DNA from 3 places in the Arthrobacter arnarulunnguaqae genome. Region 2 is predicted to be linked to each of the others. Evidence: predicted binding sites of a transcription regulator. Region 2 holds the regulator's gene; each other region holds the start of a gene.
What was found. The regulator HrcA, encoded in region 2, represses chaperone genes, less so after heat shock. The targets are predictions, from matches to a motif close to TTNGCACTCGNNNNNNNCGAGTGCNAA.
Positions count from the first base shown of each region.

Region 1: a site for HrcA is predicted at 9,000-9,026, ahead of groES (co-chaperone GroES). Genes of this name have one in related genera too.
Region 3: a site for HrcA is predicted at 1,792-1,818, ahead of ACHAAJ_RS09195 (Hsp20/alpha crystallin family protein). Genes of this name have one in related genera too.

Region 1 is NZ_JBIMER010000002.1:91,875-102,988, reverse strand. Features, by position in the region: gene ACHAAJ_RS02670 (GuaB3 family IMP dehydrogenase-related protein) at 1-813, opposite strand, end outside; gene ACHAAJ_RS02665 (BtrH N-terminal domain-containing protein) at 930-2,201, opposite strand; gene ACHAAJ_RS02660 (helix-turn-helix domain-containing protein) at 2,532-2,756, shown strand; gene guaB (IMP dehydrogenase) at 2,839-4,344, opposite strand; gene ACHAAJ_RS02650 (acyltransferase family protein) at 4,455-6,602, opposite strand; gene groL (chaperonin GroEL) at 6,892-8,502, opposite strand; gene groES (co-chaperone GroES) at 8,563-8,859, opposite strand; gene ACHAAJ_RS02635 (hypothetical protein) at 9,050-9,487, opposite strand; gene ACHAAJ_RS02630 (class I SAM-dependent methyltransferase) at 9,544-10,791, shown strand; gene ACHAAJ_RS02625 (dihydrofolate reductase family protein) at 10,980-11,114, opposite strand, start outside.
Region 2 is NZ_JBIMER010000001.1:427,872-437,194, reverse strand. Features, by position in the region: gene lepA (translation elongation factor 4) at 1-949, shown strand, start outside; gene hemW (radical SAM family heme chaperone HemW) at 954-2,183, shown strand; gene ACHAAJ_RS01970 (DUF4870 domain-containing protein) at 2,199-2,633, opposite strand; gene ACHAAJ_RS01965 (DUF3097 domain-containing protein) at 2,739-3,599, opposite strand; gene hrcA (heat-inducible transcriptional repressor HrcA) at 3,780-4,793, shown strand; gene dnaJ (molecular chaperone DnaJ) at 4,850-5,971, shown strand; gene ACHAAJ_RS01950 (16S rRNA (uracil(1498)-N(3))-methyltransferase) at 5,971-6,792, shown strand; gene ACHAAJ_RS01945 (GerMN domain-containing protein) at 6,789-7,724, opposite strand; gene ACHAAJ_RS01940 (PhoH family protein) at 7,984-9,078, shown strand; gene ybeY (rRNA maturation RNase YbeY) at 9,081-9,323, shown strand, end outside.
Region 3 is NZ_JBIMER010000008.1:12,242-23,355, reverse strand. Features, by position in the region: gene ACHAAJ_RS09215 (HpcH/HpaI aldolase/citrate lyase family protein) at 1-17, shown strand, start outside; gene ACHAAJ_RS09210 (cold-shock protein) at 115-318, opposite strand; gene ACHAAJ_RS09205 (hypothetical protein) at 563-835, opposite strand; gene ACHAAJ_RS09200 (fumarylacetoacetate hydrolase family protein) at 840-1,703, opposite strand; gene ACHAAJ_RS09195 (Hsp20/alpha crystallin family protein) at 1,928-2,395, shown strand; gene ACHAAJ_RS09190 (FadR/GntR family transcriptional regulator) at 2,544-3,272, opposite strand; gene ACHAAJ_RS09185 (L-lactate permease) at 3,349-5,151, opposite strand; gene ACHAAJ_RS09180 ((Fe-S)-binding protein) at 5,402-6,202, shown strand; gene ACHAAJ_RS09175 (lactate utilization protein B) at 6,199-7,725, shown strand; gene ACHAAJ_RS09170 (LutC/YkgG family protein) at 7,722-8,360, shown strand; gene ACHAAJ_RS09165 (peptidyl-tRNA hydrolase) at 8,519-9,169, shown strand; gene ACHAAJ_RS09160 (S8 family serine peptidase) at 9,321-11,114, opposite strand, start outside.

The DNA.
Region 1 (11,114 bases), on a different contig from region 2:
GGCGATGACGTGGACGTAGCGTCCGCCGGACTCGTCGAGGTAGTCGCGGCGGGCCGCAGCGACGTCGGAGATGGCGGTGGCCATCGGCGCGTGGATGCCCAGCGCGCGGCGGGTGGTGCCGCTGGCTCCCCCGCCGAAGCCCACGAGGACGCCGGCCGCTCCGGTGCGCATCAGGTGCAGCGCCGGGGTGTAGCCGGCGGCTCCGCCGACGATCACGGGGACGTCGAGCTCGTAGATGAACTGTTTGAGGTTCAGCGGCTCCTGGTTCTGCGAGACGTGCTCGGCGGAGACCGTGGTGCCGCGGATGACGAAGATGTCGACGCCGGCGGCGACCACCGTCTTGTAGTGCTCCTGCGTACGCTGCGGCGTCAGGGCGCCGGCCACGGTGACGCCGGCGTCGCGGATCTCCGCGAGCCGGGACGTGATGAGCTCGGGCTGGATGGGCGCCTCGTAAAGCTCCTGCAGGCGCTTCGTGACGGCCGGGCTGACGTTCTTGCCCAGCGGGGTGTCGTCCTTGATGTCGATGATCTCCGCGAGCACCGGGGCCGGGTCCTCGTAACGGGTCCAGAGACCCTCGAGGTTCAGCACCCCGAGGCCGCCGAGCCGCCCCAGGGCGATGGCCGTCTCCGGACTCATCACCGAGTCCATCGGCGCCCCGAGGATCGGGGTCGCGAACTGGTAGGCGTCGATCTGCCAGCCCACGGAAACGTCCTGCGGGTCCCGGGTGCGGCGGTTGGGGGCAATGGCCACGTCGTCCAGCGAATAGGCACGCGCCCCGCGCTTGCCGCGGCCGATTTCAATCTCGTAAGTCACCGGGCAAGCCTATCAGCGCACCCCCGACGGCTTGGCGCCGGGACGGCTGGCGGCCCTGCCCCGGGACGGCCGGCGGCCCTGCCCGGGGACGGGCTGTGGGGCCGCCGGCCGCCCGGCTACTCCGCCGGGCGGAGCAACCGGGCGGCCGCCTCCTCGGCGTCGGCGATGGCCTCCAGCAGGTCCGCGAGCCCGGCGAAGTGCGCGGCGCGCCCCTCGGGGTCCACCTCCGGGTCCACGGCGTCGGCCAGTTCCGTCCATCGCGGGGCGAGCGCGCGGTAGGCCTCGGCTGCCGCGGCGAGTCCGGCGATCTCGGACGCCACGGGCAACCGGGCGGCCTCGTCCAGGAAGTCGGCGTACTGCGCGCGCAGTCCCCCGGCACCCCCGTAACGCGGGGATTCCAGGAAGTCCTTCACCTGCGCGAGGCCGGAGTAGAGGCGGTCCGGATCCGCGAACAGGGCCGTCCAGCCCTTCCGCGTCCGGGTGTCCCGCAGCTTCTCGACCCACGTGCGCATGCCGGCGACGCCGAAGTTCTTGGCGAAGTGGACGGGGATCCCGACCAGTTCGGACTCTCCGAGGAGCCGCGCGGCGGTCGCCGCGATGGCCTCGGCGGCGTTCGCGCCCAGCACCGCCGCGTCCGGAACGGCGGGCTCGGGAACCCACGCCTGCCAGCGCCGGTCCTTCTTCCGGCGGCCGCGCGCGGCGGCCAGGTCGGAGGGCGAGATGAGCTGGAGCTCGCCGTCGCCGTCGTCAATCAGGTAGCTGCCGTCGTCGTGCTCGCCGACCACCACGACGTCGACCGACTCGTCCTCCTCGGCGCCGGCGACGAGGGCGAACGGCAGTAGGGACTCGGACACGCGCACGACGGCGGCGCGGCCCTCGTCCAGCGCGGCGTCCAGGTTCGCCTGGGCCACCTTGGCGCTGCTGGTGGTCTGTTCGCGGACGCGCGCGCCGCAGCGCGCCAGCAGGCCGGCCACGTAGGGCTCGGGGTGGGAGCGGGTGACGACGGTCGCCGTCGTCGTCTCCTCGTACTCGAACGTGAAGACCATGAAGCCGATGCCGCCGGCGAGCCCGGCCAGCAGCGCCTCGCTCAGCGGCATGCCGGTCAGCGGATGCGTCACGCCGGCCTGGGTCAGCACGCGGTGCCAGAGGCCGGCGTCGTACTGCACGACTCCGGCGGGGGCCGGGTATTCGGGCAGTTCCGCCTCGTCCAACCCGTTGGCGGTGCGGTTGGCGGCGTCTGCGGCGCTTCCGGCGCCGGGCGCGGCGTCCGGTCCGCCCCCGCGCTCCGACTTGCCCGCCAGGATGTTCTTGCGCGCCAGCGTATAGGTCTCCCCCGTGCGTTCCATGCGGTCGCGGGCGAGTTTCTTCAGCTGTTTTGGCTGGGACATCGGGGTCTTTTCTGTCGCGGGGTGGGCGGGCCGGAGCGGCTGCCGCGGGGCGGGCGGCGGGGCGTCGCCGGGCACGGGAAACAGTCTACGTCGCGGCCCGTAAACGGGCCGGCGGGCGCCGCCGTCGTGAAGCATCCGTTGAGCATATCCATTCGATGGACTTGTGGCCGATCCGTGACCGCGACACGTGCGGGGCCGCGCGGAAACAACTATGGCCCCCGGCTACCGTTTGTGGTTACCTTGCGATTAGCGGTGCTGCAGTAGCCAGAGGTTGCTGGCGTGGTTCTCGCTCCATCGTGGGGACGATTGGAATCTTTGATTGGGGACCAAATGGTCGAGTTGCAGAAGTTCGAGAATGCCCATTACCTGACCGTGGCGGAAGTCGCGGACGCGATGCGCGTGTCGAAGATGACCGTGTACCGCCTGGTGCACGCGGGCGAGCTGCCTGCGGTGCGCTTCGGGAGGTCATACCGGGTGCCGGAGCGCGCCGTCGAGGAGTACCTCCTCGCCGAGCAGCACGCCGCCGCTCCGCACCACCCGGATAAGGACCGGTAGCCCCGCCCCAAAAACCCCGCGAAGTGGACATTACCCGGGTTTGTTAACCGAGGTAATGTCCACTTCGCGGGGCGGGGCGGGGCTAGCGGGAGCGGTAGTTGGGGGCCTCGACCGTCATCATGATGTCGTGCGGGTGGGACTCCTTGAGCCCGGCCGCCGTGATGCGCACGAACTTGCCCTTCGCCTTGAGCTCGCCGATGGTGTGCCCGCCGACGTAGAACATGGTCTGGCGCAGCCCGCCGACCAGCTGGTGGGCCACCGCGGAGAGGGGTCCGCGGTACGGGACCTGGCCCTCGATGCCCTCGGGGATCAGCTTCTCGTCGGTGGGGACGTCGGCCTGGAAGTAGCGGTCCTTGGAGTAGGACGTGTTCTTGCCACGCGTCTGCATGGCGCCGAGGGAGCCCATGCCGCGGTAGGCCTTGAACTGCTTGCCGTTCATGAACACCAGGTCGCCCGGGGACTCCGCCGTTCCCGCCAGCAGCGAGCCCAGCATCACGGAGTCGGCGCCGGCGACCAGCGCCTTGCCGATGTCGCCCGAGTGCTGCAGGCCGCCGTCGGCGATCAGCGGCACGCCGGCCGGGATGGCGGCCTTGGCGGATTCGTAGATGGCGGTGACCTGCGGCACGCCCACGCCGGCGACGATGCGGGTGGTGCAGATGGAACCCGGTCCCACGCCGACCTTGATGGCGTCGGCACCGGCGTCGATCAGCGCCTGCGCGCCCTCGCGGGTCGCGGCCTGGCCGCCGACGACGTCGACGTGCGCGGCCGCGGGGTCCTTCTTCAGGCGCGCGATCATGTCCAACACGCCTTGGCTGTGGCCGTTGGCCGTGTCGACGACCAGCACGTCCACGCCCGCGTCGATGAGCGCCATCGCGCGGTCGTAGCCCTCGCCGAAGAAGCCGACGGCGGCGCCGACGCGCAGGCGGCCCTCGTCGTCCTTGGTGGCGATCGGGTACTGCTCGGCCTTATCGAAGTCCTTGACCGTAATCAGGCCCTGCAGGATGTCGTGGTCGTCGACCAGCGGGAGCTTTTCGATGCGGTGCTTGCTCAGCAGCGCGATGACCTCCTCGCGCGGCACGCCGACGCGCGCGGTGACCAACGGCATCGCCGTCATCGCCTCGTAGACCTTGGTGGTCATGAACCGCTCGCGCGGGATGAAGCGGGTGTCGCGGTTGGTGATGATGCCCAGCAGCTTCTTCCCGCCGTCGACCACGGGCAGGCCGGAGACGCGGTAGTGGAAGCAGAGGTCGTCGAGTTCCTGCAGCGTGGCGTCGGGGCCCACGGTCACCGGGTCGGTGATCATGCCGGACTCGCTGCGCTTGACCTGGTCCACCTGCTTGGCCTGGTCGTCGATCGAGAGGTTGCGGTGGATGATCCCGATTCCACCCTGCCGGGCCAACGCGATCGCCATCGAGGCCTCGGTGACGGTGTCCATGGCGGCGGAGGCCAGGGGGATGTTCAGCGTGATGCGCTTCGTGAAGCGGGTCGCGGTGTCCGCCTCGGAGGGGATGACGTCCGTCGGGCCGGGGAGCAGCAGGACGTCGTCGTAGGTGAGTCCTTCGAGGGCGAAGGGATTGAACTCGGACATGGGGAGCCTTTCGCGAGCCGGCGGGGGATTTCCTACATCCTAGAACGCGAGCGTGCCGTTCCCCATTCCTCACGCGGGATGTGTCCAAGGGAACAGGGCCGGCAACGGCCCTACCAGCCGAGCGAATCCTTCAGGCGCCGCTCGAACACCGGCGCGGTCGTCTCCACGTACGTCCGGGTGAGGTGGGAGCCGTCCATGTACGCCAGGACGTTGCCGATCACCGGGCGGCACGTCCCGTCGACGCAGAGCTGGTCGGTCATGTCCATGAACCCCAGCTTCCCCGAGCCCGGCCGCGCGGTCTCCGGGGCCATCCGGCGCTCCAACTCCTCCAGCGGCGAGACCGGTGCAACGATCTCCTCGGTCGGCGCGGAGCACTCCGGGGAATCGGCGCCCTTGCGGTCCACGCATTCGGGCACGTTGAAGGGGTAGCGCGGGGTGTCGCGCAGGGCGACGACGTCGATTCCGGCCTCCAGGAACGGGCGGATCCCCTCCTCGTAGGCGGGGACGATCCGCTCCTCGTCGCCGCGGGTCTCGGTGTCCTCGCCCTCGGTGAAGGCGGTCAGCGTCCCGAGGGTCACGACGGCGTCGGGCCGGTGGTCCACGGCGTACTGCGTGGCCGCCTCGCTGAACCCGTTGCACTCGGCCGAGCGCTCGTCGGTCGGGCCGCCGAAGCGGCAGCCGGGCTGGGTGACCAGCACCCAGGCCCAGTCGTTCTTCTCCGCGGCGACGGACAGCGCGGACGTCCAGTGCTGCGCGTGCGAATCGCCGACCACCATCACGGTCTTCTCCGCGGTGGCCGGGTCCCCGCCGAGCTGGCAGAACTCCGTGCGCGGGTCCGTGAGCTGGTAGTCGCCCGTGCAGTCGCCACCGTAGTTGGCCCATTCGGCGCCGGCGTCGCTGGCGAGGGGGCGCACGACGGCGGCCGGGTCGCCGTCGTACTCGAAGTCCGGCGCCAGCGCCTGGGCGCCCGGGTTGTCCGCGGGGGCCTGCTGCTTCACGGCCGTCTCGAACGCGGCGACCCGCGACTCCCAGCCGCTCAGCGGCATGGCGACGATGCCGACCATCACGGCCAGCACCAGGCTCAGGCGGCGGCGGCGCTGGGTGGGCCAGTGCCAGGCGTGGAACGGGGTCTCGACGACGCGGGTGGTGGCCCACGCCAGGGCGAGGGAGAGCCCGATCACGGCCAGGCCGCCGAGGATCCCCGGGTTGTGCAGTTCCCGCACGGTCAGGAAGATCACCAGGATCGGCCAGTGCCACAGGTACAGCGCGTAGGAGATGCCGCCGAGGGCCACCAGCGGCTTGGCGGCCAGGAGGCGGTCGACGCCGCGGCGACGGTCGGCATCGGCCGGCGCCCCGCCGTCGGACGCCGGGGTCCGGGTGTCGCCGGCGGCGATGATCGCGGCCGCGGCCAGCGTGGGCCACAGGGCGACGTAGCCGGGGAACTGCGCCTGCACCTGCAGGATCAGGCCGCAGGAGAGCATGGCGGCCAGGCCCACCCAGCCCAGCACCACGCGGATCCGGACGGAGAGCTTCGCGGCGTACGGGACGGCCAGCACCAGCAGCGAGCCGAGCGCGAACTCCCACAGGCGGGCGCGGGTGTCGAAGTAGGCGTACGCCTGGTTGGTGGCGGTCGCGTGGACGGAGTACGCCAGGGACACGGCGAACACGACGCCGAACGCGGCGCCCACCAGAGCGCGGTACCCCAGGCGCGGGAAGCGTCCGCGCAGGGCACGCCAGGCCAGCGCGCAGGCGGCGAGGATCAGCGGCCAGAGGATGAACACCTGGCCCTGGATGGACAGCGACCAGAAGTGCTGCAGCGGGCTGGCCGTCGCGTGGTTCGCGGCGTAGTAGTCCACCGACTCGCGGGCGAGCGTCCAGTTCTGCGTGTAGAACAGGCTGGACCAGGTCTGCGTGAAGACGTCGTGCCAGCGGGTGCGCGGCAGCAGCGAGGCGGTCGCGGCGAGGATCGCCAGCAACACCACGACGGCGGCCGGCAGCAGCCCGCGGAAGCGCTGGAGCCAGTAGGACACCAGTTTCAGCGGCTTCCCGGATTCCACCTTGTGGGTGAACGAGGCCGTGAGCAGGAACGCGGAGATCAGCAGGAAAACGTCCACGCCGCCGGAGACGCGGCCCAGCCACACGTGGTAGACGACCACCATGAGGACGGCGAAGGCGCGCAGTCCCTGCACCTCGGGGCGGTAGGCGGGCTTGCTGGCGGCGCCGGGCCTCCCCTGGCGGGTGTTCAGGTCTAGGGCCATCGCTGGCGGCGTCCCTTCGGTGGACTGTGTGGACGGTCGCGGTGAGGTCGCGCGGACGCCTCTGGCGTCGTGCGGGGTGGCGCGGTCAGCCACCCTCAACCCTCCATCCTACCAGCAGCGTTACCGCACGGTGATCTGGCGGGAGCGGGGACGGCGTTCCGGCGGGCGCGGCGGATGGCGTTCGGGCGGGCAAACGACGACGGCGCCGGACCCCCGAAGGGATCCGGCGCCGTCGTGCGGCCGCCGTGGGCGGCCCGGCCCCCTGACAGGGGGCGGTTGGTGCTTTGGACTAGTGTCCGTGGCCCGCGTGCTCGTCCTCGTCGGCCTGCTTCTCGGCGACCAGGGTCTCCGTGGTCAGGACCAGGGCAGCGATCGACGCCGCGTTGCGCAGCGCGGAGCGCGTGACCTTGACCGGGTCGATGATGCCCGCGGCGAGCAGGTCCTCGTAGACGCCGGTCTTGGCGTTGAAGCCGTGGTTGACCGGCGAGGCGGCGACCTTGGAGGCCACCACGTAGCCGTCGTGCCCGGCGTTCTGGGCGATCCAGCGCAGCGGCTGGACCAGGGCGCGGCGGACGATGCCGACGGCCGCCGCGGCGTCGCCCTCGAGCGCCACCACCGCGGGGTCGGTGTCCAGCACGGAGAGCGCGTCGACGAGGGCGGAGCCGCCGCCGGCGACAATGCCCTCCTCCATCGCGGCGCGCGTCGCGGAGACGGCGTCCTCGATGCGGTGCTTGCGCTCCTTGAGCTCGACCTCGGTGGCCGCGCCGACCTTGATGACGCCGATGCCGCCGGAGAGCTTCGCGAGGCGCTCCTGCAGCTTCTCCTTGTCCCAGTCGGAGTCCGTGCGGGTGAGCTCGGCCTTCAGCTGGGAGACGCGGTCCGCGACGTCCTCGTGGGAGCCGGAGCCGTCCACGATGGTGGTCAGGTCCTTGGTGATGGTGATCCGGCGGGCGGAACCCAGGACCTCCAGGCCGACCTGGTCCAGCTTCAGGCCCAGGTCCGGGGACACGACCTGCGCGCCGGTGAGGATCGCGATGTCCTGCAGCATGGCCTTGCGGCGGTCGCCGAAGCCCGGCGCCTTGACGGCGACGACGCTGAGCGTGCCGCGCAGCTTGTTGACGACCAGCGTGGACAGGGCCTCGCCCTCGATGTCCTCGGCGATGACGAACAGCGGCTTGCCGGCCTGCAGCGCCTTCTCCAGCAGCGGCAGGAACTCGGCCACGGTGGAGATCTTGCCGGAGTTGACCAGGATCAGCGCGTCCTCGAGGACGGCCTCCTGGCGCTCCGGGTCGGTGACGAAGTGCGGGGACAGGTATCCCTTGTCGAACTGCATGCCCTCGGTGAGGACCAGCTCGGTCGTCGTCGTGTTGGATTCCTCGATGGTGATGACGCCCTCGGCGCCGACCTTGCCGAACGCCTCGGCGAGCAGGTCGCCGATCTCGTCGCTCTGCGCGGAGATGGCGGCGACGTTGGCGACGTCCTGGCCCTCGACCGGGCGGGCGATCTCGGCCAGGCGCGTGGCCACGGCCTCGACGGCGGTCTCGATGCCGCGCTTGATCTCGCCCGGCGCGGCGCCGGCCGCGACGTTGCGCAGGCCTTCCTTGACGAGGGCCTGCGCGAGCACGGTGGCGGTGGTGGTTCCGTCGCCGGCGACGTCGTTGGTCTTGGTCGCGACCTCCTTGGCGAGCTGTGCGCCGAGGTTCTCGTACGCGTCCTCGAGTTCGACCTCGCGGGCGATCGTGACGCCGTCGTTCGTGATGGTCGGCGCGCCCCAGGCCTTGGCCAGGACCACGTTGCGGCCGCGCGGGCCGAGCGTGACGCGGACGGTGTTGGCGAGCTTGTCGATGCCGGCCTCGAGCGCCTTGCGTGCGTCGTCGTTGAAAATAAGTTGTTTAGCCATGCTGCTGCTCCTTGGGATTGCGTAAAGCCCCGGCCTGGGCCGGGGCTTCACACGGGAAAACTACTTGACGACGATGGCCAGCACGTCGCGTGCCGAGAGCACCAGGTACTCCTGGCCGCCGAACTTGACCTCGGTGCCGCCGTACTTCGAGTAGATGACGATGTCGCCCTCGGCGACGTCGACGGGAACGCGGTTGCCGTTGTCGTCGACGCGGCCGGGGCCCACTGCGACAACCTTGCCCTCCTGGGGCTTTTCCTTCGCGGTGTCAGGGATGACCAGGCCGGAAGCCGTGGTCTGTTCGGCCTCGAGCGGCTGAACAACGATGCGATCCTCGAGAGGCTTGATGGAGACCGACATGCGGATCTCTCCTTTGCGTAAGTGCCAATGGTTGAAGGGCCGTTGGACATGCGCCAACCGTCGTCGCGGTGCCAGCTGGCAAGTACCTCGGGCTTTAGCACCCGACGGTGTCGAGTGCTAATGAAGACTCTATGAGGTGGCTGGCACTCGGTCAAGGCGAGTGCCAAAACGTACGACGCCGGAGGTCGCCCTACGCGGTCTGGTCGCGCTCACCGCGCTGGGCATTGGCGCGGAAGACACCGAGCGCGCCGATGCAGATGGCGGCCAGGGACAGCACGACGGCGGCGATGAAGCCACCCAGCGGAACACCGAGCAGCTCGCGGGCGGCGCGGCCGTCGATCCCGGACCCGAAGTAGTCCCCGCCCGCCTGGATGTAGCTGCCGGCGAGCAGGGCCTGCAGCACCACGGACGCGATCAGGGCGAGCGCGGCGACCACGCCGACCGCCATTCCCGCGTACAGCAGGATCCGGTAGGCCAGCCCCGCGCGGCCAAGCGGCGGCGCACCGGCGTCGTCCGTCTCGCGGGCCGCGTCGACCGCCTCGGGAAAGCGGGACAGGAAGCCGGCTTCGGGCGCGGGGGGTGCGGCGGGGGCGGGGGGTGCGGGGTTGGGTTCCTCGTTCTTCGGCACGGTTCCACGGTACCGCGCGGCCCGGTCCACTGGGCGCGGGCAACTAGGGTTGTCCCATGGCTTCCCCCTCCCCCGCCGTGGAAAACCTCGCGCCCGTGCTGTCCCCGGAGGGCTTCGGCCTGCTCAATTCGCTTAGCCCGGACGCCGCGGCCACGGACCGCGCAGCGCTGGAGCTCAACCTGCGCCTGCGCAAGGACGGGCACCCCGCGGAGTTGGTCGCCGCCGTCGTGCACCAGGCCCGGATGCGCGCCCGCGCCGCGGCCAAGCTCGGGCCGTTCGCCGCGCACATGATCTTCACCCGCGCCGGACTGGAGCAGGCGACGCGCCTGAACGTCGCCGCGATGCACGCCCGCCGCTACGTGCGCGCCGGCGTCGCCCGGGTGGCGGATTTGGGGTGCGGGCTGGGGTCGGACGCGATGGCGATGGCCGCGCTGGACCTGGAGGTCACCGCCGTCGAGCTGGACGAGACCACCGCGGCCGCGGCGATGGTGAACCTCATGCCCTGGCGGAACGCGCGCGTGGTCAACGCGGACGCGACCGGGTTCGCCCTCGACGGGTTCGACGGCGTCTGGCTCGACCCCGCGCGCCGCACGACGTCGAGCTCCGGGACCTCGCGGATCTTCGACCCGGAGGCGTTCAGCCCGCCGTTGTCCTTCGTCGAAACGCTGGCGGCTCGCGGGCTGGCCGTCGGCGTGAAGCTCGGGCCGGGCATCCCGCACGAGTCGCTGCCCGCCGGGTGCGAGGCGCAGTGGGTGTCCGTCGACGGCGACGTCACCGAGGCCGCGCTGTGGTTCGGCCCGCTGGCCCGGCCCGGCGTGCGGCGCGCGGCCCTGGTGGTCGGCCCGGACGGCACCTCCGACGAACTGACTAGCGCCGTGGAGTACGACGCCGGCGCCTCCCTCCGCGGCGAGGTCCCAGTCGGGGACGTGGCGGGGTTCCTGTACGAGCCGGACGGGGCGGTCATCCGCGCCGGGTTGGTGGCGGAGGCACTGGCGACCGTGGGCGGGCATCTGGTGGACCCGCACATCGCGTACTTCTGCGCGCCGACGCTGGTTCGGACGCCGTTCGCGCGGCCCTACCGGGTGCTGAACGTGCGGCCCTACAACGTCAAGGCCCTGCGGACGTGGGCGAAGGCGGAGGGGGTCGGCGTGCTGGACATCAAGAAGCGCGGGCTGGACGTGACCCCGGAGGAGCTCCGCAAGGTGCTGCTGGCGGGCGCGGGCAAGTCGGCGAAGAAGAAGGCGACGCTGGTCCTGACCCGGATCGGCGACACCCGAGTGGCCATAGAGGTAGCCCCGGCCTAACCCCCTCGCCTCCCCCGTTTCGCCCCCCTTGCGTTTCGACGAAGGTAGATGCTGCTTTTGGGCCGAATCCGAGCATCTACCTTCGCCGAAACGGGAGGCGGGAGCATCTGGCTTCGTCGAAATTGGGCGGGGCGGCGAGAATGGGCGGGGCGGCGAGGGCAGGCGGGGGCAGGCTCCGGCCGGCGGGGTTAGGCTGCGGCGTCGTTCGCCGGGGGGTGCGGCCCGTCGTAGGTGCCGAACGTGGGCGTGCCGGCGGCCTCGAGGGTGTGGATGGAGAGTCCGGCCGGTGTGGACTCGGACCCGACCAGTTGGAACCCCGCGGG
Region 2 (9,323 bases):
CGAGGACCCCAAGCCGATGGTCTTCTCGGGCCTCTACCCCATCGACGGCTCCGACTACCCCGTACTGCGCGACGCGTTGGACAAGCTGCAGCTGAACGACGCCGCCCTCACCTACGTGCCCGAGACCTCCGTTGCGCTGGGATTCGGCTTCCGGGTGGGGTTCTTGGGCCTGCTCCACCTGGAGATCGTCCGCGAGCGCCTCGAGCGCGAGTTCAACCTGGATCTGATCTCGACTGCCCCGAACGTGGTGTACGAGGTCATGACGGACGACCGCAACATGGTCACGGTCACTAACCCCAGCGAGTTCCCCACGGGAAAGATCCTCGAGGTCCACGAGCCGATGGTCGCGGCGACCATTCTGGCTCCCAACGAGTTCGTTGGCGCGATCATGGAGTTGTGCCAGTCCCGGCGTGGTCAGATGCGCGGCATGGATTACCTTTCCGAGGAGCGTGTGGAGCTGCGGTACTGGCTTCCCCTCGCCGAGATCGTCTTCGACTTCTTCGACGTGCTCAAGTCCAAGACCCGCGGCTACGCATCCCTGGACTGGAAGGCGGACGGCGAGCAGATCGCCGATCTGGTGAAGGTGGACATCCTGCTCCAGGGGGAGCAGGTGGATGCGTTTAGCGCCATCACGCACAAAGACAAGGCCTACTCGTACGGCACGTTGATGACGTCCAAGTTGCGCGAGCTCATCCCGCGCCAGCAGTTCGAGGTTCCCATCCAGGCCGCCATCGGCTCCCGCATCATCGCCCGCGAGAGCATCCGGGCCATCCGCAAGGACGTTCTGGCCAAGTGCTACGGCGGCGACATTTCGCGCAAGCGCAAGCTGTTGGAAAAGCAGAAGGAGGGCAAGAAGCGCATGAAGATGGTCGGCCGCGTCGAGGTGCCGCAGGAGGCCTTCATCGCCGCACTGTCCTCCGACGAATCCAAGGACAAGGGCAAGAAGTAGCCCGATGCCCTCAGTTTTGCCGTTGGGAGATCCGGCCCCCGCCAATGGGCTGCTTCCGGCGTCGTCCGGCGAGGGCGCCGCGGAGCGTCCCTTCTGCGTCTACGTACACATTCCCTTCTGCGCGGTGCGCTGCGGATACTGCGACTTCAACACCTACACGGCGCACGAACTGGGCTCCGGCGCCACCCAGGACACCTACGCCGCCGCCGTCGGATCCGAACTGGCGTTCGGCGCACGCGTCCTGACCGGCTCCGGACTGCCGGACCGCCGGGTCGAGACCGTGTTCTTCGGCGGCGGGACTCCGACGCTGTTGCCTGCCGAGGACCTTGCGTCCGTGCTGGAACGCATCTCCGTCCTCTGGGGGCTGGCCCCGGGCGCGGAGGTGACCACGGAGGCCAATCCGGACTCCGTCACGCCGGAATCCCTGCGGGTTCTTTCCGACGCCGGATTCACGCGCGTCTCGTTCGGCATGCAGTCGGCGGTGCCCCACGTGCTCAAGACGCTGGACCGCACCCACCGTCCCGAACGCGTGGGCCGCGCCGTGCAGTGGGCACGCGACGCCGGGCTGGCCGTCAGCGTCGACCTGATCTACGGCACGCCGGGGGAGAGCATCGACGACTGGCGCGCCAGCCTGGAGACCGCGCTCTCCTACGAGCCGGACCACATTTCCGCCTACGCCCTGATCATCGAGGATGGCACGCGTCTCGCCGCCCAGATCAAACGCGGAGAAGTGCCAGACATCGACGACGACGACCACGCCGACAAGTACCTGTTGGCTGAATCCATGCTCACGGCCGCGGGCTTCGGCTGGTACGAAGTCAGCAACTGGAGCCGCTCGGAGGAAACCCGCTGCCGCCACAACATGGCCTATTGGACCGGGGCGGACTGGTGGGGCGCCGGTCCCGGCGCGCACTCCCACGTCGGCGGCCTCCGGTGGTGGAACGTGAAGCATCCCGCGGCCTACCAGCAGCGGATCGATGCGGGCGTTTCCCCGGCCGCGGGACGCGAAACCCCCGACGACGACGCGCGCTACCTCGAACGCGCGATGTTGCTGACACGCATTGTCGATGGCATGCCCACCGCGGAGTTGCGCCCGGCGGGAAGGAAGGCGGTGGCAGGCCTGATCGCCGACGGCCTGATCGAAGGGCCGGCGGCCGTGCGCGGGACGGTGGTTGCGACCCTGAACGGCCGGCTGCTGGCCGACGCCGTTGTCAGGCGCCTCCTGGACTTCTGAGTCCAACGCCGCCGGCTAGTGGATCAGCCGCAGGTTCAGTGGATAGCGGTATGGCCGGCCCCGGTTGACCTCGATGCCCGCGACGACCCCGCTCACCGTCAGGTAAACCCAGATGGCCACCGCGATCACCGCGAAGACGCTCCCGACCACCGGGATCAACGTGAGGATGTTGGACAGCATCGCCAAAACCGTCAACGGCACCGTGAAGTTCAGGGCCTCTTTGGACTCCTGCGCGGTGAACGGGCCGCGCCCGCGGTACACGAAATAGATCACTGCCGACGGAATGAAACCGAGGATCGATCCGAAGTGGGCGATCGTTGCCCATTGCCGGTCCTCCGAAGGAGACAACGGCAACGGCGAGGGGGAGGAGGCCTCGTAGTGCCTGCGGTCCCCGGAATCGTTCCGTGCCTTTTCGCTAAACCCGTGGGTCACGCCCGAGTCTCCATTCATGGTCGCCTATTGCGGCCAGTTTATCCCGTGAAGTCGGTGGTTCGCGCACGACGGGCCGGTGGTTCGGCGCGGATCCGCTCCGCGCGCCGGGCCTGTCCCGTGTCGCTACCCGCGTGGGCCACCCTCGGCCGTCAGGAAATCGATGACCTCCTCCACGCGGCCCAGCAGGCTGGCCTCCAAGTCCGCGTAGCTCGTGACGCTCGCCAGCAGGCGCTTCCAACCCAGCGCCACGTCCGCTTGGGTTGCATGCGGCCACCCGAGGCCCCGAAGGATCCCCGTTTTCCAGTCGGTCCCGCGGGGCGCAACCGGCCAGGCGCGAATGCCGAGCACCGAAGGGCGGATGGCCTGCCATACGTCGACGTAGGGGTGGCCGACGATCAGGACGTTGCCACGCGCACCCGGCACGGCCATGGCCTCGGCGGCGATCCGGGCTTCCTTGCTGCCCGGCACCAGATGGTCCACCAGAATGCCGAGCCGCCGTCCCGGCCCCGGGGCGAATTCCCGCACGGCAGACGCCAGGTCGTCGACGCCGTGCAGGGGCTCCACGACAACACCCTCGACGCGCAGGTCGTGGCCCCATACCTTCTCGACCAGCTCCGCGTCGTGCTTGCCCTCGACCCAAACGCGGCTCGCCCGAGCCGTCCGCGCCCTGAGGTTCTCGACCCGCACCGAACCGGACGCCGTACGCGCCGGCCGCGGCGGCGTGCCGCCCCGAACCGGCTCCACGATCTCGACGGGCTCGCCCTCGATCAGGAATCCGAAACCGGTCGGGAAGGACTTGGTTTTTCCGCGCCGGTCCTCAAGGACCACGATCCGCATGCCCCCGGACTTTTCGACCCGGACTACTTCGCCCACCCATTCCGTCTGCACGTCCTCGAGGACCAGACCCAACGCGGCGGGGACTTGGCGAAGTTTCCTCGGTCGCGGGGCCGAGATCTCGCGGGCGCCCCATTCGTAGTTGTTCACAGTGCCTGACACAGCCTTTCGTGGTGCGCCCACGGGGGCGGCGGTGCGATCCGGCCATCCGGCGCGCAGCCACCATGCTAACAACCTCGAAACGTATTAGACTTGGCACTTGACGGCGTCGAGTGCCAAACCGCCCCGTCGTCCAACCATCGCCCACGAGACGGAATCGGGAGGGAAGGGATGTCCGAACCACGACGCCTCGAGGTGCTCCGGGCCATCGTCGAGGACTATGTGCACTCCCGCGAGCCCGTGGGGTCGAAGGCTCTTGTCGAGCGCCACCAGCTGGGCGTGTCTGCGGCGACCATCCGCAACGACATGGCGGCGCTGGAGGACGAGGGTCTGATCGCCGCGCCGCACACCTCTTCCGGGCGTGTCCCCACCGAACAGGGGTATCGGCGTTTCGTCGACCGCATCGAGGACGTGCGGCCGCTTTCCGCCGCGGAGCGCCGCGCCATCCAATCCCTCATCGAAGGCGCGGACGACGTCGACGACGTCCTCGAGCGCACGGTTCGCCTTTTGGCGCAATTGACCCACCAGGTCGCCGTCATCCAGGTTCCGCAGTACAGCGACGCGGCTGTCCGCCACATCGAACTGGTGGGGCTCGGCGCCGGACAGGTGCTGGCCGTCCTGATCAGCACTTCGGGCAAGGTCGAGCAGCGTGTTGTGCTCACTCCGGCGGAGACGAACGAAGACGACCTGCACACCATCAAGGCGGCGTTCATGGCGATGGCGGCCGGCGGCAAGCTGGCCGAGCTGTCGCCGCTGGCGGGCGCCGCCGTGGAGAACGTGCCCGTTAGGCTCCGCCCGGCCGCACGGATACTCGCCGGCGCGCTCGGCGCGCTGGGCGACAACAGCGTGGTCGATCGAATTGTGATGGCCGGTACGGCCAACCTCGCGCGCTCCACGGGCGACTTCCCGCTCACCATTACCCCGGTCCTCGAGGCCCTCGAGGAGCAAGTCGTGCTGCTGCGGTTGTTCTCGGAGATGGAATTGGATGCACGGGGCATCGCGGTTCGGATCGGCAGCGAAAACGCGTACGGTGGTTTGGTTGAGACCTCACTGATCGCCACGGCCTACGGGCCGGGCCAATCGTCCAAGATGGGCATCCTCGGCCCCACGCGCATGGACTACCCCAGCAGCATGGCCGCCGTCCGCGCGGTCGCCCGCTATCTTTCCCGGATCCTGGCCGGCTAACGCCGACCCACCGGTTAACCAAGCATCGAAAAGCAGGAAAGGACACAGCGAACACTGTGAGCAACCACTACGACGTACTCGGCGTCGCGCAGGGCGCGACGACCGAGGAGATCAAGAAGGCCTACCGCAAGCTTGCGCGTAAGCTGCACCCGGACGTCAACCCGGGAGACGGCGCCGCGGACGAGTTCAAGCTCGTCACCCGCGCCTACGAGGTCCTGTCGGATCCGGAGAAGCGCCGCAATTACGACACCACGGGCAACGAGAACGGCAACGCCGCGGGACCCGGCCCCGGAGCGGGCTACGGCTTCAACGACATCTTCGAGCAGTTCTTCGGCGGGACGGGGCAGGCCGCCGGGCCCGCTTCGCGGACCAGCCGGGGCCGCGATGCGCTGATCACCGCGCCGATCGACCTGAAGGACGCCGTCCAGGGCGTCGTCTACCCGTTGGAGATGGAAACCGCCGTCACGTGCACCGCCTGCCACGGGACGTGCTGCCAGCCGGGAACCTCGCCGGAGTCCTGCAACATCTGCAGGGGGCGCGGACAGGTGCAGCGGCCGGTTCGCTCCTTCCTCGGCCAGATGATGACGGTTGAGACGTGCAGCGCCTGCCGCGGTTTCGGAACGACCCTTCCCAGCCCGTGCAACGAGTGCATGGGACAGGGCCGCGTGCGTGAACGCGTCAGCAAGCAGCTCAAGGTGCCCGCGGGCGTGGCAACCGGCACCCGTATCCACCTCGCGGCGCAGGGCGAGGCCGGCCCCGGCGGCGGACCCGCCGGCGACCTCTATGTCGAGATCGAGGTCAAGCGCCATCCGGTCTTCGAACGCGAGGGCAACGACCTGCACGCCACGCTGACCGTGCCGATGACGGCAGCCGCCCTCGGCGCGGACCTGGACCTCGACACGTTCGATGGAAAGCAGGAGATCCGCGTGGAGTCGGGCTCGCAGTCCGGGGACACCGTGCGACTCTCGCAGCTCGGCGTTCCACGGCTTCGCGGCGGTGGGCGCGGCGACCTGATCGTGCACATCCAGGTCGAGACACCCACGAAGCTGGACGCCGAACAGCGGGACCTGTTGGAGCGGCTCGCGACGCTGCGCGGCGAGGAGGTCGCCGAGGGGCGGCTCTCCGAGCGTGGCGGCGTCTTCTCCCGCTTCTTCGACAAGCTTGGCCACCGCGGCTAATGAGCAACCAGGCCTTCCTCGTCGATCCGGGTGCCCTGGCCAACGCGGCACCGGGACAGACGGTGACGCTGGATGGCCCCGAGGGGCACCACGCCGTGTCGGTCAAGCGCGTGCGGGAGGGCGAACGGATCGATCTCGTCGACGGCGGGGGCCGGCGCGCCGCCTGCGTCGTGGTCACCACGGCCAGGGGGTTCCTCGAGGCCCGCGTCGAAACCTTGGAGGTCGAGTCGTCTCCCGCCCTCCGTACTGTCCTGGTTCAGGCGCTGGCGAAGGGCGATCGGGACCTCCAAGCCGTGGAATCCGCGGTGGAACTGGGAATTGACAGGGTGGTCCCATGGCAGGCCGAGCGTTGCGTCGTGCGTTGGACGCCCGATAAGGCGGCCAAGGGCCGCCAGAAGTGGGAGTCGACCGTCCGTGCAGCGGTGAAGCAGTCGCGCCGGTCCCGGGAACCGTCGGTGGGAGAGCCCGTCAACACGAATCAGCTGGCGGCGATGGCCCGCACCCATGGTACGCAAGGAACCGGCGGCGGTTCGGAAGTGCCCGGCGGCCGCCTGACCGTGGTGCTCCACGAGACCGCCACGGAGCCCCTGTCGCGGGTCGTCCAGATGCGGCTGGCGCAGGAGAAGCCGCCTGTGGAAATACTGCTGGTGGTCGGTCCCGAGGGTGGCATCGCGCCCGGGGAGCTCGACAAACTGGTATCGGCCGGCGCCGCGACGGCATCACTGGGAACAAACGTCCTCCGGGCGTCCACCGCCGGTCCCGCTGCCCTGGTGCTGGTCCGGCACCTCGCCGGCCTGCTGGACGGTTCCGTCCGGAACTAGTTGACGGTCAGCGCCTTGGTGTCCTCGCTCAGGCGCTCCGCATCCTGCGCCGTCTGGCCCCACACGGACAGCCGGTATTCGCCCGGGCGCATGTTCAGGACGATTTCGAACGCATCCTCCGGCAGTTCGCCCGCGCCCAATGCAAGCGCCCCCTGCGAGACGACTTCGCCCGGTTCCCCGTCGCGGGTGCGGCGCACCTCCCACCGTGTGCCGCCGGTGAATCCCGCCGAAACACCGCGGACGGTCAGCTTGCCGGCGGGACGCGTCGCGCCGTCTTGCGGATCGATGACCCAAATCGGCGCCCGGAGACTGGCGACTCGTTCGATCGGTCCATCGAGCGGGATGTGGCCGAAGGCCTCGTAGCCCGTGTGCCCGTCGACCAGCACGGCGACCCGCGACGGAGTCGTGCCTGTCAGCAACCCGGCGTTGGCCGCCGCGGCCGTGGCCGTGTACACCAATTGCTGGATGGCGCGTTCGGCAAGCCCGCGGTCGAGTTCGCGGGAGAACGCGTCGTCCGAAAGATCGACGGTGATCACATTGTTCGTGTCGATGGAGGTACCGATGCGCGCGGCGGGCGACCAGACGTTGAAATAGTCGGTGTCGGTCGGCGTGTGCTCCAACATGTATTTGATGGCCGAGGTGATCGGGTCGCCCTGATCCTCGGCCTTGAGGTATTCGCGGTACAGGTAGACGGTCAAGTCCCGCTCGCCGAGCCAATACACGGGCGAGAGGCGGTGGCTGCTCAACTTCTCCAGCGGTTCGGCGTCCTGCGGCGGCGGCGTGACCCGCGCCGTCGTCGAGGATCCTTCCGGCATCGTCGTCGTGGGCACACCCATGCCCCCAGCGCAGGCCGACACGGCGCCCAGGGACGCGACAAGCACCAGGACGGCCACGCGGGAACGCGTGCGTCTACGGTGTTTGGGGGTCGTCAAGGTCGTCCTTTTCAGGGGGGATAGCGGGGTGGCCACCATCGGCCGCCCAACAAGCTTGGCATAGCACTCGCCCGGGGGCGCACCCCGGACCGGGGATGCGGCAGGACTGTTGTACGACCGATATGTCCCGCGTGTGCACTAATTCCTGCGGCCGCCGCCCCCGCGGGGCTGTTCAAGTACGATGGGAGAGCGCCGGAAACGGCCCGGGACCCGGGCCCGGATACGCCGGCGCCCAGCCACGGGAGGCGACGCCGACAGCATGATCCAGGACGCCGAGAAGCCACAACAGGAGAGCGGCGAGGCTGAAGTGGTCCACTTCGACTCCACCGACCAGATGGTTGCCACGCTCGGCGCCCACGACGAGGTTCTGCGGATCGTCGAAGGCGTCTACCCCGGGGCGAAGTTGCACGTTCGCGGCAACGAACTCACGGTGGGGGGCGAACCCGGAGATGCCGCCAAGGCGTTGCGCGTCGTCCACGAAGCCCGCGGCCTCGCGGGCCGCGGAACACGCATTTCCGCGCACCTGGTCGAGCAGCTCGTCCGCATGGTTGATGGTCCGTCCACCGCCCCGGGCAGCGCAAGTGGCGTCTTCGGCCTCAACATCCTGACGGGCCGCGGACGAAGCATCCGCCCCAAGACGGTGAACCAGAAGTCCTATGTCGACGCGATCGACGACAACACGGTGATCTTCGGCATCGGGCCGGCGGGGACGGGCAAGACCTTCCTCGCCATGGCCAAGGCCGTGCAGGCCCTCCAGGCCAAGGAGGTCAGCCGCATCATCCTCACGCGGCCGGCCGTCGAGGCGGGGGAGAAGCTCGGATTCCTACCCGGCACGCTGACGGACAAGATCGATCCCTACCTGCGCCCCCTCTACGACGCGCTGCACGACATGGTCGATCCCGAGTCCATTCCGCGCCTCATCGCCGCCGGCACCATCGAGGTGGCCCCGCTGGCCTACATGCGCGGACGCACGCTCAACGACGCGTTCATCATCCTCGACGAGGCGCAGAACACGACGCCGGAGCAAATGAAGATGTTCCTGACCCGCCTCGGTTTCGGGTCCAAGATCGTCGTCACGGGCGACATCACGCAAATCGACCTTCCGGGTGGCACCAAGTCGGGGCTCAAGGTCGTCAGCGAAATCCTCGACGACGTCGACGACATCGCCTTCCGGATGCTCGACGCCACCGACGTTGTCCGCCACAGGCTCGTCGCCGACATCGTCACCGCGTACGAGACGTGGACCGCGCGCGAGTCCGAGCCGCCGATCGACTGGCGCACGAGGCGCACCAACCGGCGTCCCGGGCGTCCCTCCGGCACGTCCGTTCCGCCCGCCGACGCCGGGAAGGGCTAGCCATGTCCGTCGAGGTGAACAACGAGTCGGCCATGTCCGCGGACCTCGAGGCGCTGAGCCGCCTGGGACGCCACATCCTGGACTCCCTCTATGTGCACCCGGAGGCGGAGGTCTCCATCATCCTGGTCGACGAGGACGCCATCGAACGGTTGCACGTCGACTGGATGGACTTGCCGGGGCCCACGGACGTCATGTCCTTCCCGATGGACGAGCTCCGCCCCGGGAGCCCCGGAAGCCAGACGCCA
Region 3 (11,114 bases), on a different contig from region 2:
GGCTCTGGAACGCCTAGGCCTTTCGGGCAAACGGAAAGGCCCCGGTTGCGCCGTATGGCGCTTCCGGGGCCTTTCGTCGTTCAACCTCGCCTGACGGCGGGTGGAGCTATGGGGTTACAGCGGGCGAATGTTCTCTGCCTGCAGACCCTTGGGACCCTGCACGACGTCGTATTCGACCTTCTGGTTCTCGTCGAGCGAGCGGTAGCCGCTGCTCGCGATTGCGGAAAAGTGAGCGAAAACGTCCGCCGATCCATCGTTCGGCTCGATGAATCCGAAGCCCTTTTCTGCGTTGAACCACTTAACGGTGCCTGTTGCCATGATGCTTCCTTCGATATTGCGTACAGCTGCGATCGTAGATCAGGGAGCCTCGCAGCATCGCTGGGTCCCTCCCCTAAACGTATGGTGACGTGGGCGGTGTGGCAAGCGATACGGGGTATTGGTTTCCCGCAGGACGCCGAAAGTTCACATTTGTCCCGGTTGCGGGTGGATTTCGGTGAAATCGGAACGTTTTTCCGGCCACGGCGCGGTGCCGCGTTGCCGGATGTGACGTGCCTTGGTGCGTCTATGACGCCGCGCCCGAGGGGGCGGACGACGGCGATGCGGCCCATTCCGCGCGCCGCTCCACCGCGTCGGCCTCGCGTTGGGTCTCCCGTGCCTGGACCCTCGCGTCGTCGAGAAGCCGGCGCGCCCGGTTCGACTCCTTTGCGGTCGCCTCGAGGTCGCGGGTGGCCCCCTGTGACTTGCGCGCCGTCCGCTCCAGTTCGCGGGTCCGCGCGGCGACGAACCCGCCGGGCATGGACCCGTAGAGTTCGGCGGCGACCGCGGCCAGGTCCACGTACCTAGTGTCCGTCGGGCGCCGCGACCAGGACGTTGCGCTGGGCGCCGAGACCTTCGATCTCCGTCTCCAGGACGTCGCCGGCCTTCAGCCAGGGGTGGCGGCCGTGCTCGTTGCGCCGACCCAGGGCGACGCCGGCCGGGGTGCCCGTGAGGATCAGGTCGCCGGGGCGCAGCGTCACCATCGTGGAGAGGTACGCGACCAGCGCGGCGGGGGAGAAGACGAGGTCCGCCGTCGAATCCTGCTGCACCACCTCGCCGTTGACGCGGGTGGTGATCCGGGCGCCGGGGGTGAACTCGTCCGGGGTCACGAGATAGGGGCCGACCGGGCTGGCCGCCTCCCAGCACTTGCCCTGGGTCCACTCCGGCGTGCGGCCCTGCCAGCCGCGCATCGAGACGTCGTTGGACACCGCGTAACCGGCGATGTGCCGTTCGGCGTCCTCCTCCGGGATGCGCCGGCCGGCCGCGCCGATGACGATGGCGAGTTCGCCCTCCCAGTCGATCCGGTGGTCCTCCGCGGGGATTTCGATCTCGTCCGTGGGGCCGGTCAGGGATTCGGCGAACTTCGTGAAGACGGTCGGGAACTTGGGGGTCTCGTTGCCGGTTTCCGCGATGTGGTTGCGGTAGTTCAGGCCGATGCAGAAGACCTTGGCCGGGGCGGGGATCAGCGTCGCGAAGGTGGCGGCGCCGGCGTCGTGCCTTGCGCCGTTTGCCTTGGCCGCGTTCAGCGCGGACTCGCGCTCCGCGGCCGGCGCGGCCAGGAGGGCGCCGACGTCGTCGAACCCCTCTATTTCGACGGCGGCGGAGCCGTCGATGAGGGCGGCGAATGTTCCGCCGGATTCCGGGTGGCGAAGGGTGGCGAGTCTCATGGGACCATCCCACCACAGGGGCGCGGAGCCTGTGGGCACGGGGGTGGAAATGCGTCGTTCGCCGTGGGAGAAATGAGCCAAAAAGGGACTGGCACTCCGCGGCGGAGAGTGCTAATTTAATCCTGGGTTGAGCGGATGGGACTCAAGTTTGAGGACCGTCGATCGACCCCCACAACACGAGAAACACGGCACCGGGGTGGTGCCCCACGAAGGAGTTGATCATCATGGCAAACACATTCGATCCGTTCCGCGAGCTCGACCGCGTGGCCGGCGCGCTGTTCGACAACCGCCTGCGCGACGTGCCCATGGACCTCTACCGCCAGGGCGACCACTACATCCTCAGCGCCGACCTGCCGGGCATCGATCCGGGATCGGTGGACATCGACGTCGACGGCCAGCTGCTGACCATCCGCGCCGAGCGCACGCTGGGCGAGCAGGAAGGCGTGAAGTGGCTGACCCGCGAACGCCGCGGCGGCAGCTTCGTCCGCCAGCTCAACCTGGGCCAGGGCATCAACATCGAGGCGATCACGGCGCACTACAACAACGGCGTCCTGATGCTCACCATCCCGGTGCGCGAGAGCGCGAAGCCGCGCAAGATCGCCGTCGAGACGGGCAGCCGGGACAACGGCGCCGACCAGATCGAGGGCGAGGCGACCTCGGCCCCCGGCGGACAGGGGGCCGTGGGGCAGTAGGCCTCCGGATCTCGCCGAAGCCAGATGCCCCACCCTTGCGTTTCGACTGAGGTAGATGTCGGTTTCCCCCCGGATTCGGACATCTACCCTCGTCGAAACGGGGGTGGGGGACATCTGGCTTCGTCGAAAGAAGGCGTCGCGGTGGGGGCTAGCCCTGGGTCTCCGCGTAGAACCATTCGATGTGCTCGCGCAGCAGCTTCGAGGCGCGCTGGCCTTCCCCGGCCGAGACCGCCCCGAGGATGCCGTGGTGCTGGGTGCGCAGCACGGCCGCGACCGGTTCCCAGTCCTCGTCGCTGCGGATCGACTCGGCCACGTAGTCGCTGATCGACAGCCGCAGCGACTCCATCATCGCCTCGATGACCGCGTTCCGTGCCAGCGAAGAAAGCAGGACGTGGAAACGGGCGTCGAGGGCGTGGAAATCCGACCGGCCGAGCGCCGGGTCGTCCATCTGCTTGAGCAAATCCGCGGCCACGGCGAGTTTCGCGCGTGTGGCGTCGTTTTCCGGGTCGATCTTCGTGGCCTCCGCAGCGCCGGTTTCCAGCAGGATGCGGGTCTGGACGATCTCGGCGACCGTCAGCTGGCGGGTGGCGACGTGCAGCCGCAGAGCGGCGGCCAACCCGGCGGCCGGCCGAGACACGATGACCGCGCCGGCGTTCGGGCCGGACCCCGTGGACGTCCGCACGACGCCGAGCACGTCTAGGATTCGTATGGCGTCTCGAACCGACGCCCGCGAGAGCCCATGCGTCTCGGCAAGGGCCCGCTCTCCCGGAAGCTGGTCGCCCAGCTTCAGCGAGCCCGAGCGCAGTTCCGCCTCGATCGCCTCGAGCACGGTTTCGTAGGCCCGCGGGCTGGGGGATCTGGGGGGCTGGCTGTTCACCGAATCATCCTCCCACGTAACGAGGGGCGGGGGCGCCTGGAACGAGTGTGCCCGCCCCTCGCTGCGTGGCACGGGATCAGTCTCCGGACGCCCGGCCGGCGGACCGCGGGACGGCAAGGTGGGGCTTCTGGTTGAGCATCCACCGGATCGCCAGCGTGATGCCCGCGAGCAGCAGGACCAGCATGACCGTTCCGAGGTTCAGGCCCAGCCCGTGGATAACGAGTAGTGCCAGCGTACCGGCGGCCAGGCAGTAGTAGGTGGTGACGATGATGGTCTTGCGCAGCAGGTCGCCCTCCCGGCCCAGCATCCCGACGGTCGCGGAGGCGGCGACGATGTTGTGGATGGAGATCGGGTTGCCGCCCGCCCCGCCCACTGCCTGCGCCGCGACGACCGTCTCCGGGGGAACGCCGATCTGGGCGCCGGTGGAGAACTGGAACTGCGCAAAGGTCAGGTTGGACACAGTGTTGGATCCGGCGACGAAGGCGCCGAGGGCACCCACCCACGGCGCGATCGCTGGCCAGGCCCCTCCGGAGACCGCGGCCGCGGCCTCCGCCAGCGTGACCGGCATGCTGGAGAGGCCCGAGGCGTTGAGTTCCGGGCCCGACTGGATGAGGATGCGGACCAAGGGAAGTGCGAAGAGCAGTGCGACGGCGGTGCCGAACAGTTGTCCCGCGGAGACCTTGAACGCGCGGGCGATCTGCGTCCCGTTCATCCGGTGCAGGATGAAAGCGAACACCGAGGCGAGAATGAGCATGAAGCCCGGGAGGTAGAACGGTTGCACGGTGGTGGTGATACCCGTCCCCAGGATGTTCTCGACGGGGATGGCGAGGCCGGTGAGGAAACCCTTGAGGTCCGGAATGACGCGGGAGGCAACGAGCAGCACGCCCATCAGGACGTACGGAGCCCAAGCCCGGACCGTGTTCATCGGGGCGGACATGTCTGCGGCCTTCGCCGGTTCCAGCGTGCCGGTCCAGCGTGCCTCCCAGCCCGAAGCCGGCCCGAAGTCGAAGGTGTCCTTGGGCATCAGGAACCCGCGGCTGGACGTGAACATCACCAGGGCCAGGCCCGCGAGTCCGCCGAACAGCGACGGGAACTCCGGGCCCAGGAACCGGGCGGTAAGCACCGAGGGGATGGTCATGGCGACGGACGCGTAGAGCGCGAACGGCCAGATGGCCAGGCCGTCCCGGAAGCGCCGCTCGGGGCCGAAGAACCCCGTGAGCATGCAGACGAGGAGCAGCGGGATGAGCAGCCCGATGACGGCGTGGATCGCCGCGACCTGGAACCCGATCGCATTGACGAATTCGGGCATGGTCAGGCCGAGCAGGTTGACGCGCTCCGCGACGGCTGGGTCGCCGCCGAGTCCCTGGTTGACCCCGATGAGGATGGGCGTGCCCACGGCGCCGAAGCTCACCGGGGTGCTCTGCACGATCAGGCCCACCATGACGGCGGCCATGGCCGGGAAGCCCATCGCCAGTAGCAACGGGGCGACGACGGCGGCGGTGGTGCCGAAGCCGGAGGCTCCCTCGATGAAGCTCCCGAAAAGCCAGCCGATGATGATGGCCTGGATACGGCGGTCCGGGGAGATGTTGTTGAATCCGGCGCGGATGGTGGACATCGCGCCGCCCACCGTCAGCGTCGAGAGGAGGAGCAGCGCGCCGAACACGATGTAGAGCATGGTGCCGGCGACCACGAGGCCCTCGAGCGACGCGGCGAGCACGCCGCTGAAGTCCATCTTCCACACCAGCAGCGCCACCACTACGGCGACGGCGTAGCCCACAGGCATGGCGTACTTGGCCGGCCAGCGAAAGCCGGCAAGAAGCACGCCCACCACGAGGATCGGCGAGAGCGCAAGAAGCGCGAGTACGGCTAGGTTGTCCATGTTTCTGGTCCTCTCTGACCATTCTTGCGCTGCGTGGGGGATTCCGCATGACCGCGCCGAGACGAAGAGACTGTGGTCGGACCACTATGGTCCGACCACAGAAGCATAACCTAGGATTACTGCATGTTGTGAGGGGCATCACGCGAAGGTCGCGCGACCTGTGATGTTGGACTCCGTTGCGGAGGCGTGCCTACTATGGTCTGACCACACGGCGGCGCCGTGTGTAGCCCCATCCCCCGAAAGGCGCTCCATGAGAATCGCACTCTTCGCCACCTGCATCGTCGATGCCATGTACCCGAGCACGGCCCGGGCCACGGTGGCCATCCTCGAACGGCTCGGCCACGAGGTCGTCTTTCCCGCCGGACAGGCCTGCTGTGGGCAGATGCACCTGAACAGCGGCTACTTCGACGAGGCCCTCCCGGTGGTGCGCAACCACGTCTCCGCCTTCGAGGCCATGGAGTACGACGTCGCCGTCGCGCCTTCCGGCTCGTGCGTCGCCTCGGTGAAGCACCAGCACCCGATGCTCGCGCGGCGCTGCGGCGACCAGGCGCTGGAGGGCCGGGCGACCGCCGTCGGAGCGAAGACCTACGAACTGTCCCAGCTGCTCACCGACGTCCTCGGCGTCACGGACGCGGCAACGCAACTCGGCTCGCACTTCCCCCACCGCGTCACCTACCACCCCTCCTGCCACGGCATGCGCCTGCTCCGTCTGGCCGACCGGCAGTTGGACCTGCTGCGCACGGTGGGCGGGATCGACGTCGTCGAACTCCCCGAGGCGGACCAGTGCTGCGGCTTCGGCGGCACGTTCTCGATGAAGAACGCCGGCGTCTCCTCCGCGATGCTCGCCGACAAGGCCGCCGCGATCGAATCGACCGGCGCCTCCCTCTGCGCCGGCGGCGACGCCTCCTGCCTCCTGCACATCGGCGGCGGGCTCTCGCGCACCGGAAGCGACGCCGGAACCGTGCACTTCGCCGAGATCCTCGCCAGCACGCTGGAGGCACCGTTGGCGCACGACGGCGATGCCACCGTGCGGACGGGGGCGTCCCGATGAGCGGCACGTTCCTGGGCATGCCCGCGCTCCCCGTCTTCGGCACCGGCAACCTGCACGCCGACGAGGCCTTCCCGGCCGCCGCCGAGCGCGAGCTCGGCAAGCCGCAGCTGCGCGCCAACCTCCGTCACGCAACCCACACCATCCGCGACAAGCGCCTGAAGGTGGTCGGCGAACTCTCCGACTGGGAGCAGTTGCGCGATGCCGGTTCGGCCACCAAGGAGGCCGTGATGGCGCGGCTGCCGGAGCTGCTGGAGCAGTTCGAGGCGAACTTCACCGCCCGCGGCGGGACCATCCACTGGGCGCGCGACGCCGCCGAGGCCAACCGCATCGTGACGGAACTGGTGCGCGCGACCGGATCCACCGACGTCGTCAAGGTCAAGTCGATGGCGACCCAGGAGATCGGGCTGAACGAGCACCTCGAGGCGGAGGGGATCTCCGCGTTCGAGACCGACCTCGCGGAGTTGATCGTGCAGCTCGGGCACGACAAGCCCAGCCACATCCTGGTGCCCGCGATCCACAAGAACCGCACCGAGGTCCGCGACATCTTCCTGGCCGAGATGCCCGGCGTCGACCCGGAACTCACCGACGACCCGGCGCTGCTGGCCGCCGCGGCCCGGAAGTACCTCCGCCGCAAGTTCCTGGACACCCGCGTGGCCGTCTCCGGCGCGAACTTCGCGATCGCGGACACCGGCACGCTCGGCGTCGTCGAGTCCGAGGGCAACGGGCGGATGTGCCTGACGCTCCCGGAAACGCTGATCACCGTGATGGGCGTGGAAAAGCTGCTGCCGTCGTGGGAGGACATGGGCGTGTTCATGCAGCTGCTCCCGCGCTCCTCCACGGGCGAGCGGATGAACCCGTACACCTCCACGTGGACCGGAACCACGGACGGAGACGGGCCTCAGGACATGCACCTGGTCATGCTGGACAACGGCCGCAGCGCCGCGCTGGCGGACAAGATGGGCCGCGCCGCGCTGCACTGCATCCGCTGCAGCGCATGCATGAATGTGTGCCCGGTCTACGAGCGCACCGGCGGGCACGCCTACGGCTCCACGTACCCGGGACCGATCGGAGCGATCCTCTCGCCGCTGCTCACCGGGATCACGTCCGAGGAGAACGGCTCGCTGCCCTACGCCTCCACGCTTTGCGGGGCCTGCTACGACGCCTGCCCCGTGAAGATCAACATCCCCGAGATCCTGGTGGAGCTGCGCGCGCAGGACGTCGAGGCGCAACGTAAGGAACGCCGGATCCCCAACCAGATGGACCTCATGATGACCGGAGCCTCCTGGGCGTTCTCCTCCGGGAAGCACCTGGGACTGCTCGAGAAGGCGCTGCCCCTGGGCCGGCTGGCAGCGGGACGGAAAAAGAAGATCAAGAGGCTGCCCGGGATCGCCGCCGGCTGGACCAGCAGCCGGGACATCCCGGCGCCCCCGGCCCGGGCCTTCCGCGACTGGTGGGCGAAGGAACACCGGCCACCGTCCGGGGCATCCGGCGGCGGGACCCCACCGAAGGAGAACGGCAAATGAGCGCCCGCGAAGAGATCCTCGACCGGCTGCGCGCGGCCCTGTCCGACGCCCCGGCCGCCCCGCCCATCCCGCGGGAGAACCGGCAGGCCGGCGACCTGGACGCCGACGCGCTGATCGAGATGCACATCGACCGGCTGGTGGACTACAAGGCCAGCGTCCGGAACGTCGCCGCCGCGGAACTGCCGGCGGCGCTCGCCGAACTGCTGTCCGGCGCGGGCAGCTACGTGGTCCCCCCGGGGATCGACGCCGCGTGGCTGGACCACCCGGACCTGGCCGGCGACGCCCGGCGCCGAGTGGATGCCGTGGACGCGCCGCTGACCGTGGCCGAACTGGATGCCACCGACGCGGTGCTGACCTCCAGCACGGTCTCCGTGGCCGAATCCGGGACGATCATGCTCGACGGCAGCCCGAACCAGGGGAGGCGCGCGATCAGCCTGATCCCGGACCAGCACGTGTGCGTGGTGCCGGCGTCGTCCATTGTGCAGATCCTGCCCGAGGCGCTCCCGCGGCTGGACCCGGTCCGCCCGCAGACGTGGATCTCGGGGCCGAGCGCGACGAGTGACATCGAACTGGAGCGGGTCGAGGGGGTCCACGGCCCCCGCCAACTGGACGTGGTCATAGTCCGCGACCTCTAGCCCCTTCTCCCGTTTCGACGAAGGTAGATGCTCTCTTTCGGGGGAATTCCGACATCTACCTCCGTCGAAAAGGGGTGGGAGGACATCTGCCCTCGTCGAAACGGATGAGGCGCGCGGCCGCGGCCGTGCGGCAACCGCGGACAAACTAGCCTTGACGGGTGAGCGAATACACCGAACGCGCGTCCGGCGAGCTGGTCCAACCGATCATCCTGTTGGTCGACAAGGCCGATCCCGCGTCCCACGCCGAGGGGGTGGCCGCGGCGGCACTCGCCTCCGTGCAGGCCTTTCTCGGCGACCTCGATAATCCCGACTGGCAGGCGTGGGCCGCGGGTGCGTTCGCCAAGACCGTCCGCCGGGCCGACGTGAATCCGTTCGCCAAGATGCTCGCCGCGCACCCGGACCACGCTCTTGCTGAGGTCGGAAAGGGCCGGGCCGCCGGGCTCGGGCCGATGCCCGCGGACGGGCTCCCGAAGCCGCTCGCGAAGCTGCAGGTTTCCGGCACGCAACTCCCCGCCGGGCCGCCGCTGCCGGATGCGCCCGTGACGATCGCGCTCAATGCGTCCCTGGACATGTCCACCGGCAAGGCCGCCGCGCAGGCCGCCCACGCGTTGTTCGCGTGGTTGCTTCAGGCGGATCCGGCCACTGTCCGAGCCTGGCGCGCGGCCGGGTGCCCGCTGTCGGTCCGTGATCTCGTCCGCCGCGACTTCCGGGCCGGCGCCCGCGCCGCGGCTGGGCCCGTCATCCAGGACGCGGGCCGCACGGAGATCGCGCCGGGCTCGGCAACGGCCTACGTCGTCGTCACCCTGTAGGGTACGACGCCGGTGCGCCGCACCGCGGAGCCGCGCCCCGGCGTCGTGCTTTCGACGGAGACAGATGTCGGCGCCATTCGTTTCGACGACGGTAGATGCTGGAGTTTGGTCCGAAAGCGACATCTACCTTCGTCGAAACGAGATGGGGGCGCTAGTTGGCCGTGACGGATGCGTCGTCGATGCGGAACAGGGTCGCATACGAGGAGTCCTCGACGCCCTTGAACCGCAGGGCGACGGTCTTGCCGCGGAAGTTGTTCAGGTTGACCGTCCGCTCCTGGTACGTCGAACCCGCGTCCAGGTTGGACCAGGTGCCCATGTTGTACGTGCCGTTGCCGTCCAAAATCTGGACGGTCAACTTGTCGTAGGCGTAGGAGGACGTGCCCTCGTTCGTCAGGACCCGCAGGTGGAACCTCAGCTCCGCGGAGGTGGCGTTGGACGGGATCGCGACCTTCTGGTCCAGCGTGTACGTGGTGGAGCTGCCCCAGCCGTTCAGGGCGGCCAGGCCGCTACCGGTGCGGGCGGCGGAGCCGGTCTCGAAGGTGTCGGCGCGGTTGGCCGTCCAACCGGTCGAGCCGCTCTCGAATCCCGGGTTGGTCAGCAGGTTCCCGCTCGGCTCCGGTGACGGCTCCGGGGTGGATCCGCCGAGCGCGTTCATGATCTTGGTGGCGTCCACCAGTCCTGTGCCGCAGCCGATGCTGCAGCCCGCCGGCATGGGACGGGTGCCGTCCTTCAGCGCGGACTCGACCTGGGCGGGCGTGAGCGTCGGGGACTTGGACTTCATGAGGGCAACCATGCCGGCGACGTGTGGGGTGGCCATCGAGGTGCCCTGGTAGAAGGCGTAGCCCTCGTTGGCCGGCGTCGTGGTGCCGGTGTTGATGGTGGACAGGACGCCCTGGCCGGCGTAGCGCGTGTCGCCGCCCGGGGCCGTCACGTCGATGGCGGAACCGTAGTTCGTGTAGAAGGTCGGGCTCCCGGAGGGGTTGCTGGCGGCGACCACCACCACGTTGCCGCAGTTGGCCGGGCGCACGTTGAGCGCGTCCTGGCTTTCGTTGCCGGCAGCGACGACCACCGAGGTCCCGAGGGAAACGGCGGAGTTGATGGCGCTCTGGTAGGTGGTGCCGCACGCGCCGCCGCCGCCGAGGGACATGTTGATGGTGTCGGCGGGGTTCGGGTTCGCGGGCACGCCGGGGACGGATCCGCCCGCAGCCCAGACGATGGCGTCGGCGATGTCGGAGAGGCTGCCGCCACACTTGGCGAGCACGCGGACCGGGACGACCTTGGCGTCCGGAGCGACGCCGGCAACGCCCTTGAAGTTGTTGGTCACGGCAGCTACGGTTCCGGCGACGTGCGTGCCGTGCCAGGAGGAGTTGCCCGGGGTACTGGCGCCGCATTCGCCGGCCGCGTACCAGTCGCCCTGGTCCAGGGGGTTGGCGTCGCGGCCGTTGCCGTCGCGCGCCGAGGTGGAGTTGGAGACGAAGTCGTAGCCGGGCAGGACGTTGGCGTTCAGGTCCGAGTGGTCGGTGATGCCGGTGTCGAGCACGGCGACGACGCTGCCGGATCCCGTGGAGGAATCCCAGGCGGCCGGCAGGCGCATGCCGTTGGTGCCGCTGTAGTGCCACTGCTCGCCGTAGCGGGTGTCGTTCGGGCTCATCGAGATCTTCATCATGGCGTCCGGCTCGATGGATTCGATGAGGCCGGAGGCCGCGATGCCAGCCATGAAGGCCTTGGCGTCGGCGCCCTCGAGTTCCTTGCTGGCCTTGACCACGAAGCCGCCGACGGCCATGGCGCGCAGTTCCTTGACGGAAACACCCGCGTCCTTGGCGGCCTTGCCCCAGGCCTTGGCGCGTTCGGACTTGCCCGCGGCCTTCGCGGAGCGCTTGTACTGGACGATGAACTGGTCGTAGCTTTCGCCGGGTTCGATCGAGCCGATGGTGGCTTTCGAGTC